Regions from separate parts of the Streptomyces sp. NBC_00038 genome, predicted to be linked through region 1. Evidence: predicted binding sites of a transcription regulator. Region 1 holds the regulator's gene; each other region holds the start of a gene.
The links. Region 1 encodes HrcA, which represses chaperone genes, less so after heat shock. Its sites were predicted from a motif close to TTNGCACTCNGNNNNNCNGAGTGCNAA; they were not measured.
Positions count from the first base shown of each region.

Region 2: a site for HrcA is predicted at 1,799-1,825, ahead of groL (chaperonin GroEL). Genes of this name have one in related genera too.
Region 3: a site for HrcA is predicted at 1,862-1,888, ahead of groES (co-chaperone GroES). Genes of this name have one in related genera too.

Region 1 is NZ_JAPELQ010000001.1:3,646,850-3,650,122, reverse strand. It holds gene OG219_RS16600 (MBL fold metallo-hydrolase) at 1-517, opposite strand, end outside; gene hrcA (heat-inducible transcriptional repressor HrcA) at 690-1,706, shown strand; gene dnaJ (molecular chaperone DnaJ) at 1,707-2,846, shown strand; gene OG219_RS16585 (nitronate monooxygenase) at 2,991-3,273, shown strand, end outside.
Region 2 is NZ_JAPELQ010000001.1:4,884,202-4,887,474, forward strand. It holds gene groL (chaperonin GroEL) at 12-1,637, opposite strand; gene OG219_RS21950 (cold-shock protein) at 1,973-2,179, opposite strand; gene OG219_RS21955 (MoaD/ThiS family protein) at 2,641-2,916, opposite strand; gene thrC (threonine synthase) at 3,006-3,273, opposite strand, start outside.
Region 3 is NZ_JAPELQ010000001.1:6,438,666-6,441,938, forward strand. It holds gene OG219_RS29335 (SAM-dependent methyltransferase) at 1-89, opposite strand, end outside; gene OG219_RS29340 (polysaccharide deacetylase family protein) at 111-1,034, shown strand; gene OG219_RS29345 (polysaccharide deacetylase family protein) at 1,031-1,807, shown strand; gene groES (co-chaperone GroES) at 2,033-2,341, shown strand; gene groL (chaperonin GroEL) at 2,493-3,273, shown strand, end outside.

The DNA of each region.
Region 1 (3,273 bases):
ACACGTGGTGGCGGGGGCGGACGAGCAGATCGGCTGCCTCGTCGGCCTGCCGCGGGTCGAGACCGTGGCGTACGGCGTCCGCGCGAAGCGCCTCGTGGCCGTGAGCGAGAACCGTGTCCAGGCCCACCGCCCCGAACACCTCCACACCCGCGAAGGCGGCCGCGCCGAAGACATGGTCGAAGTGCGGGTGGGTGAGCACGAGGTGCGTCACCCGGCGGCCGTCGCCGTGCAGGCGCCGGGTGTCGGAGCGCGGTTGTCCGTCGTCGCGCGGGCGCCGCGTCTCGGAAGGCGGTTCTGTGCCCTCGTACGGGCTCGCCCCCGCGTCGATCGCCCCCAGCAGCCGTCGCGCCTCGGAACGCAACCGTGCGCCCTCCCGCAGGCTCGACCCCGCGTCGATCATCAGGGCGGCCTCCTCACCCATCACGAGACCGACCGTGCAGTCCCAGCCAGGAAGGCGCCGTCGGCCGACCCGTGGTGTCAGCTGTTCCCAGCCCGCCTCTTCCCAAGTCACGCTCATGGGCAGACGCTAACGGCGAGGACGTCGTCGGCACGACCGCGCGGGGGCCGCCCTTGCCGGGGGCGTACCTCCCCGCCGTACACTGGGCCGGGGAACGCTGGCACTCGCACGCGCTGAGTGCCAGGGCGAAAGGCCCACCAGGACCACGGGACGACAGCTGGAGGTGTGCGCGATGCTCAGTGAACGCAGGCTCGAAGTGCTGCGCGCCATCGTCCAGGACTATGTGGGGACGGAGGAGCCCGTCGGCTCCAAGGCCCTCACCGAGCGGCACCGGCTCGGGGTCTCCCCGGCGACGGTCCGCAACGACATGGCCGCCCTTGAGGACGAGGGGTACATCGCCCAGCCGCATACCAGCGCCGGGCGCATCCCCACCGACAAGGGCTACCGGCTCTTCGTCGACAAGCTCGCCGGCGTCAAGCCGATGACCGCACCCGAGCGGCGGGCCATTCAGAACTTCCTCGACGGCGCCGTCGATCTCGACGATGTCGTCGGGCGGACGGTGCGGCTGCTCGCGCAGCTCACCCGGCAGGTCGCCGTCGTGCAGTACCCGTCCCTCACACGTTCGACCGTGCGCCACGTCGAGCTGCTGTCGCTGGCTCCGGCCCGCGTCATGCTCGTCCTGATCACGGACACCGGCCGGGTGGAACAGCGCCTGATCGACTGCCCGGCGCCGTTCGGGGAGGCCTCTCTGGCGGATCTACGCGCGCGGCTCAACAGCCGGGTCGCGGGGCGCCGGTTTTCGGACGTTCCGCAACTGGTGCAGGACCTGCCCGACGCCTTCGAGGCGGAGGACCGCGGTACGGTCGCCACCGTGCTCTCCACCCTCCTGGAGACGCTCGTCGAGCAGACCGAGGAGCGGCTGATGATCGGCGGCACCGCCAATCTCACCCGCTTCGGACATGACTTCCCTCTCACCATCCGGCCCGTTCTCGAAGCGCTGGAGGAGCAGGTCGTGCTCCTCAAGTTGCTTGGTGAGGCCGGGGATTCGGGCATGACCGTACGGATCGGTCATGAGAACGCGTATGAGGGACTCAACTCCACGTCCGTCGTCTCAGTCGGCTACGGTTCGGGCGACGAAGCAGTAGCGAAACTCGGCGTGGTCGGCCCGACCCGCATGGATTACCCCGGCACGATGGGAGCGGTACGAGCGGTGGCACGGTACGTCGGACAGATCCTGGCGGAGTCTTAAGTGGCCACGGACTACTACGCCGTACTCGGCGTGCGCCGCGACGCGTCCCAGGACGAGATCAAGAAGGCGTTCAGGAGGCTCGCGCGCGAGCTGCACCCGGACGTCAATCCCGATCCGAAGACGCAGGAGCGGTTCAAGGAGATCAACGCCGCGTACGAGGTGTTGTCGGACCCGCAGAAGAAGCAGGTCTACGACCTCGGCGGCGACCCGCTGTCCCAGTCGGGCGGCGCGGGCGGCCCCGGTGGCTTCGGCGCCGGTGGCTTCGGCAACTTCTCGGACATCATGGACGCCTTCTTCGGCACGGCGTCGCAGCGTGGCCCCCGGTCGCGTACGCGCCGCGGCCAGGACGCCATGATCCGGCTCGAGATCGAGCTGGACGAGGCGGCCTTCGGCACCACGAAGGACATCCAGGTCGACACGGCCGTGGTGTGCGGCACCTGCAGCGGTGAGGGCGCGGCGCCGGGGACCTCGGCGCAGACCTGTGACATGTGCCGCGGTCGCGGTGAGGTGTCGCAGGTCACGCGGTCCTTCCTCGGCCAGGTCATGACCTCGCGGCCCTGCCCCCAGTGCCAGGGCTTCGGGACCGTCGTCCCGACGCCGTGCCCGGAGTGCGCGGGCGACGGCCGGGTGCGGTCGCGCAGGACGCTGACCGTCAAGATCCCCGCCGGTGTCGACAACGGCACCCGGATCCAGCTCGCGGGCGAGGGCGAGGTCGGCCCCGGTGGCGGCCCCGCCGGCGACCTCTACGTCGAGATCCACGAGCTCCCGCACGCCGTGTTCCAGCGGCGCGGCGACGACCTGCACTGCACGGTCACCATCCCGATGACCGCGGCGGCCCTCGGCACCAAGGTGCCGCTGGAGACGCTCGACGGCATGGAGGAGGTCGACATCCGTCCGGGGACCCAGTCCGGGCAGTCGATCCCGCTGCACGGGCGCGGCATCACGCATCTGCGGGGCGGCGGGCGCGGTGACCTCATCGTGCACGTCGAGGTGATGACACCGTCGAAGCTCGACGCCGAGCAGGAGCGCGTGCTGCGCGAGCTGGCCGTGCTGCGCGGCGAGGAGCGGCCCATCGGGCAGTTCCAGCCGGGGCAGCAGGGGCTGTTCTCGCGCCTGAAGGACGCCTTCAACGGTCGCTGAGGACGCCTCCAACGGTTGCTGAGGTGGGCTTTTCCGCGGCCTTTCCGCCCCGGGCCGCACACGCCGGGGCGGGAGGTGCGGGTGGCCTATGCCAGCCGGAAGGCTCGATTCGGACTTGTTCGGAGGACGTGACAACATGCCGTCATGTCCTCCGCACTGACCGATCTCTTCCCACACCCGATCGTGCAGGCCCCCATGGCGGGCGGCGTATCCGTCCCGCATCTCGCGGCCGCCGTGTCCGAGGCCGGCGGGCTAGGGTTCCTGGCCGCCGGGTACAAGACCGCCGACGGTATGTACCAGGAGATCAAGCAGCTGCGCGGGATTACCGGACGGCCCTTCGGCGTGAACCTCTTCATGCCGCAGCCCGAGTACGCGGACAAGGCCGCCGTCGAGGTGTACGCCCACCAGCTCGCGGGTGAGGCCGCCT
Region 2 (3,273 bases), 1.2 Mb from region 1:
CCCGAGGTGGATCAGAAGTCCATGTCACCGCCCGGCATACCGCCCGGAGCGCCGCCGGCGGCGGCCTTCTCCGGCTTGTCCGCGATGACGGCCTCGGTGGTGAGGAACAGCGCGGCGATGGACGCGGCGTTCTGCAGGGCAGAGCGCGTGACCTTCGCCGGGTCGATGATGCCTTCGGCGATCATGTCGACGTACTCACCGGTCGCGGCGTTCAGGCCGTGACCGACGGGCAGGTTGCGCACCTTCTCGACGATGACGCCACCCTCGAGACCACCGTTGACGGCGATCTGCTTGAGCGGGGCCTCCAGGGCGAGCCGCACGGCGTTGGCGCCGGTCGCCTCGTCACCCGTGAGCTCCAGCTTCTCGAAGACCGAGGAAGCCTGGATGAGAGCCACGCCACCACCGGCGACGATGCCCTCCTCGACGGCCGCCTTCGCGTTGCGAACGGCGTCCTCGATGCGGTGCTTGCGCTCCTTGAGCTCGACCTCGGTGGCGGCACCGGCCTTGATGACGGCCACGCCGCCGGCCAGCTTCGCCAGGCGCTCCTGGAGCTTCTCGCGGTCGTAGTCCGAGTCCGAGTTCTCGATCTCGGCGCGGATCTGGTTGACCCGGCCGGCGACCTGGTCGGCAGAGCCGGAGCCGTCGACGATCGTCGTCTCGTCCTTGGTGATGACGACCTTGCGGGCACGGCCCAGCAGGTCGACACCCGCGTTCTCCAGCTTGAGGCCGACCTCCTCGGAGATGACCTCGCCGCCCGTGAGGATGGCGATGTCGCCGAGCATGGCCTTGCGGCGGTCACCGAAGCCCGGAGCCTTGACGGCGACGGACTTGAAGGTGCCACGGATCTTGTTGACGACCAGCGTCGACAGAGCCTCGCCCTCGACGTCCTCGGCGATGATCAGCAGCGGCTTGCCCGACTGCATGACCTTCTCCAGGAGCGGGAGCAGGTCCTTGACGTTGGCGATCTTCGAGTTGGCGATCAGGATGTAGGGGTCGTCGAGGACGGCCTCCATACGCTCCATGTCGGTGGCGAAGTACGCCGAGATGTAGCCCTTGTCGAAGCGCATACCCTCGGTGAGTTCCAGCTCCAGACCGAAGGTCTGGGACTCCTCGACGGTGATGACGCCTTCCTTGCCGACCTTGTCCATCGCCTCGGCGATGAGCTCGCCGATCTGGGTGTCGGCGGCGGAGATGGAGGCCGTGGAGGCGATCTGCTCCTTGGTCTCGACATCCTTGGCCTGCTCGAGCAGGGCACCGGAGACGGCCTCGACGGCCTTCTCGATACCGCGCTTGAGGGCCATCGGGTTGGCACCCGCGGCTACGTTGCGAAGGCCCTCGCGGACCAGCGCCTGCGCCAGAACGGTCGCGGTGGTCGTACCGTCACCGGCGACGTCGTCCGTCTTCTTGGCGACTTCCTTGACCAGCTCAGCGCCGATCTTCTCGTACGGGTCCTCGAGCTCGATCTCCTTGGCGATGGAAACACCATCGTTGGTGATCGTGGGGGCGCCCCACTTCTTCTCGAGGACGACGTTGCGGCCCTTGGGGCCAAGGGTGACCTTGACGGCGTCGGCGAGCTGGTTCATCCCGCGCTCGAGACCGCGCCGTGCCTCCTCGTCGAACGCGATGATCTTGGCCATGTGAAGTGGTCCTCCCGGACTGGGGTGGATTGCTCCGGACCGCGCCCGCGCCCGCGACGGACGGCCTGCGTGCCTCGTGGTTCCTTGCCCCACTTGGCCTGCGGGCCTCACCGACCCGGTCCTCGTTGTCACTCTCACCTGCAGAGTGCTAACGCCAATGATTAGCACTCGCCCATGCCGAGTGCAAGCGGCTCCGGAAGATCCCCAGGTGGAGAGGGGGGCGCGCACCGGCGCGAGGACAGCCGGAGAGACGGACAGACCGAAGGGCTCGCACCCCCTGCCGGGGATGCGAGCCCTTCGTCACGTCGAACTAGAACAGTCAGTCGGCGCGTGCTTCAGCTGGTCGCCAGCCGGACCATGTCCGCCTGCGGCCCCTTCTGGCCCTGCGAGATCTCGAACTCGACCCGCTGGCCCTCTTCAAGGGTGCGGTAGCCGTCCATCTGAATCGCGCTGTAGTGGACGAATACATCCGCACCACCGTCGACCGCGATGAAGCCGTACCCCTTCTCCGCGTTGAACCACTTGACGGTGCCCTGAGCCATGCCTAACTCCCCTATTACTGGCCCTTGCACAGGACCGCACTTCGCGGGCCCGGGTCAGACCTCACCCCCCAACGATTGGGGGTGTGCGCCGGAACGCGTCGACCGCGGCTGAATGTATCTGTCCAACTGCCCTCTGCAACAGGTCAATCGGACGAGAATTCTGGGCACGACCGATCGGGGAATATGCGGAGAATTCGCAAAGATTCAGGGCAAGTCGGGCCCCATAAATGCCATAAAAGGCTCAAAAATGCGGGGCACTTTGGCTACTTCTTGTCGGACATCGGGCAAGAACTCATATGCGCCCGGCATGAAACCAACATGGAAAGCGAAGCACGTTCCCCAACTGTACCGCGCTCAACCATACAGAATTGCCCCCTCCGCTTCTCTCACGGAGGGGGCAATCAGATGAACTCTCGGTGATTGCCATTACCCAAGGTAACCGCAATCACCGCGCGTGACGGTCAGCCTCCGGCGACGGCCGGGATGATCGAGACGCCGGCGCCGTCCGGCGTAGCCGTCTCCAGGCCCTGCTCGAAGCGGACGTCGTCGTCGTTCACGTACACGTTGACGAAGCGACGCAGCTTGCCCTGGTCGTCCAGGACGCGGGCGGCGATGCCGGTGTGGTTCTTCTCAAGGTCGGCGATGACCTCGGCGAGGGTGCCACCCTCGGCCGTCACCTCGGCCTTGCCGCCGGTGTAGGTGCGCAGGATGGTGGGGATGCGGACGTTGACGCTCATACTTATGACCTCCGGTCAGGTAGTCGCCCTCAGGGGCGCGGGGAACTGCGCGACCAGCCCCTACCGGCCCGCAGAAGAACAACGACCTCTTACGCGAGCCCAGCTTCCCTGAAGGACTCAAGGCTGGGGCGAATGGTCGCGGTAAGCCCCGTACCGGCCACCGCATCCAACGTCTTGAGACCATCGCCGGTGTTCAGCACAACAGTCGTCAGCGTCGGATCCAGCAGACCGTTCTCGATCAGCTTCTTCGTCACGCCAACAGTCACGCCACCGGCGGTCTCCGCGAAGATGCCCTCAGTCTGGGCGAGTAGCCGAATCGCCTCGACGACCTGCTCATCGTCGACGTCCTCCACCGCA
Region 3 (3,273 bases), 2.8 Mb from region 1:
GGCGGATCGAGGTCGTTCACCGGGCCATTGTGGGCCAGTCGGTGGACGGCGCGCGTCCGGCCGCGGTGTCGTGGCCCCGTACGGGCCATGGCCTGGGAGGATCCGGCGCCATGCGATCAGTACGACAAAATTACAAAAATAGTGTGAAATTGACGGCTGCCCGGAGCGGGATCGCCGCGCTCGCCCTCGCCGCCCTCGTGTCCGGCTGCGCCGAGAGCGCCGGCTCAAAGCCCGTGAAACCGGCCCCCGGCCGCCAGGCGCCCCAGGCACCGCCCGCCCGCGCCCTCGACTCCTACGCCGCCAAACTCCGCCGCGCGCAGGCCGAACGAGCCGCCGCGGCCAAGCGCTGGGGTCTTGCCAAGACGCCGCTCGCCGCGCCCGCGCCCCCCGCCAAGAAGCCGGTCATCGAGTTCCGTGACGGCTTCGAGGTCGAGGATGGTGAGGATCTGCCGCCGGTCTTCACGACCATCCCCACCAAGGACAAGGTCGTCTTCCTCACCATCGACGACGGTGCCGAGAAGGACCCGGCCTTCCTGCGGATGATGAGCGACCTGAAGATCCCGTACACCGCCTTCCTCAGCGACTACCTGGTCAAGGAGGACTACGGGTACTTCCGCAAGATGCGCGACCGCGGAGTCGTACTCAACAACCACACGCTCCACCACCCCTACCTGCCCGGACTCTCCTACGAACGCCAGAAGCGCGAGATCTGCGGCATGCAGGACGTGATGAAGAAGCAGTTCGGCAAGCGCCCCACGCTCTTCCGGCCGCCGTTCGGCAACTACAACGAGGACACCCTGCGCGCAGCCAAGGCCTGCGGCATCAAGGCGGCCCCGCTGTGGAACGAGGAGATCTTCGTCGACCACTGGGAGTACCGCGAGTGGGACCGCGATCTGCACCCCGGCGACATCGTCCTCAGCCACTTCCGCGGCAAGGAGGACTGGAAGGGCACGATGCCCGACATGGTCCGCCGCTTCATGAAGATGGTGACCGACAAGGGGTACGCGGTCGCGCGGCTGGAGGACTACCTGTGAGGTCGCGGCCGTACGCGCTCCTTGCCGGGGTGCTCGCCGCCGTACTCCTCACGGGCTGCGCCCAGTCCGTCGACCCGATCGAACGGCTGGGCAAGAAGGCGGCGCACGAGGTGAGCAAGGCGCGCTCGCACGGGCCGACCCTGGCGACGTACCGCCGCTGGGGGCTGTCCGCGCCGCTCGTCCCCGCCCCGAAACCCTCCGCCCGGGTCACCGCGCGCACCGCGGGCCCGGGCCTCGCGCCGCTCGTGGACCGCGTGCCCACCCGCGACAAGGTGGTCTTCCTGACGTACGACGACGGTGCCGAGCGGGATCCGCGGTTCGTCGACATGGTCCGTGAACTGCGGCTGCCGGTCAGCATGTTCGTCACGGACAGTGTCGTCGGGCCGGGGTACGGACACTTCGCGCGGCTGCGGGCGGTCGGCGCGACCGTGCAGAACCACACCCTGGACCACCCCTCCCTGCGGGGCCTGCCGTACGTCGGCCAGCGCGCCGAGATCTGCGGCCAGCAGAACAAGCTCAAGGAGCGCTTCGGTATCCGCCCCCGCTTCCTGCGGCCCCCGTACGGCACGTACGACACCACCACGCTGCGGGCCGCCGCGGACTGCGGGATCGCCGCCGTCGTGCGGGGGCGGGACGCCGATGCGGGCCCCCTGCGGCCGGGCGACATCCTGTCCGGCTCCGAGGACCCGGACCTCACGGAGGCGACGCTCGAGCTGCTGCGCCGCGTCCAGGCGGAGGGGTTCACTCCGGCGCGGCTCGAGGACTACCTGTGACGTGTCCGGGGGCTGTGGTTCCGCTCGGGATCCGATGAGCTCGTGGGCGCCGCGTTGGCACTCCGCTTGACCGAGTGCTAATCACGGTCATAGTCTCAGGTCTGGCACTCCCCCCTGGAGAGTGCCAATGACGACAGGTAGATCCGGCTCCCGCGACGACGGGTCCACCTGGTCGCCACCTCAGACAGTTAACCCCGTGAGATCTCCGAAGGGGGAGGTCGGATCGTGACGACCACCAGCTCCAAGGTTGCCATCAAGCCGCTCGAGGACCGCATTGTGGTCCAGCCGCTCGAAGCCGAGCAGACCACGGCCTCTGGCCTGGTCATCCCGGACACCGCGAAGGAGAAGCCCCAGGAGGGCGTCGTCCTTGCCGTGGGCCCGGGCCGTTTCGAGGACGGTAACCGTCTTCCGCTCGACGTCGCTGTCGGCGACATCGTGCTGTACAGCAAGTACGGCGGCACCGAGGTGAAGTACAACGGCGAGGAGTACCTCGTCCTCTCGGCTCGCGACGTGCTCGCGATCATCGAGAAGTAGTTCACCCCGGTTTAACCGGTATTGACCGGCATCAACCGGTCTTGCAGTGAACAGCGCCCCTGGCCCCCCGCGATCGCAAGAAGCCGGGCGTCGGGGGCGCCGTTCGTTCTCCCCAGATTTTCCAGAGTTTCGAGAGGGCTGAATCGCTCCCATGGCGAAGATCCTGAAGTTCGACGAGGACGCCCGTCGCGCCCTCGAGCGCGGCGTCAACAAGCTTGCCGACACGGTCAAGGTGACGATCGGCCCCAAGGGCCGCAACGTCGTCATCGACAAGAAGTTCGGCGCTCCCACCATCACCAACGACGGCGTCACCATCGCGCGCGAGGTCGAGCTCGACGACCCGTACGAGAACCTCGGTGCCCAGCTGGTGAAGGAGGTGGCGACCAAGACCAACGACATCGCGGGTGACGGTACGACCACCGCCACCGTGCTCGCCCAGGCGCTCGTGCGCGAGGGCCTCAAGAACGTCGCCGCCGGCGCGTCCCCCGCCCTCCTCAAGAAGGGCATCGACGCCGCCGTCAAGGCCGTGTCCGAGGAGCTCCTCGCGACCGCCCGTCCGATCGAGGACAAGGCCGACATCGCGGCCGTCGCCGGTCTGTCCGCCCAGGACAGCCAGGTCGGCGAGCTCATCGCCGAGGCGATGGACAAGGTCGGCAAGGACGGTGTCATCACCGTCGAGGAGTCCAACACCTTCGGTCTGGAGCTGGACTTCACCGAGGGCATGGCCTTCGACAAGGGCTACCTGTCGCCGTACTTCGTGACGGACCAGGAGCGCATGGAGGCCGTCCTCGAGGACCCGTACATCCTCATCCACCAGGGCAAGATCTCCTCCATCCAGGACCTCCTGCCGCTGCTTGAGAAGGTCATCCAGGCCAACGCCTCGAAGCCGCTCCTGATCATCGCCGAGGACGTCGAGGGCGAGGCCCTGTCGA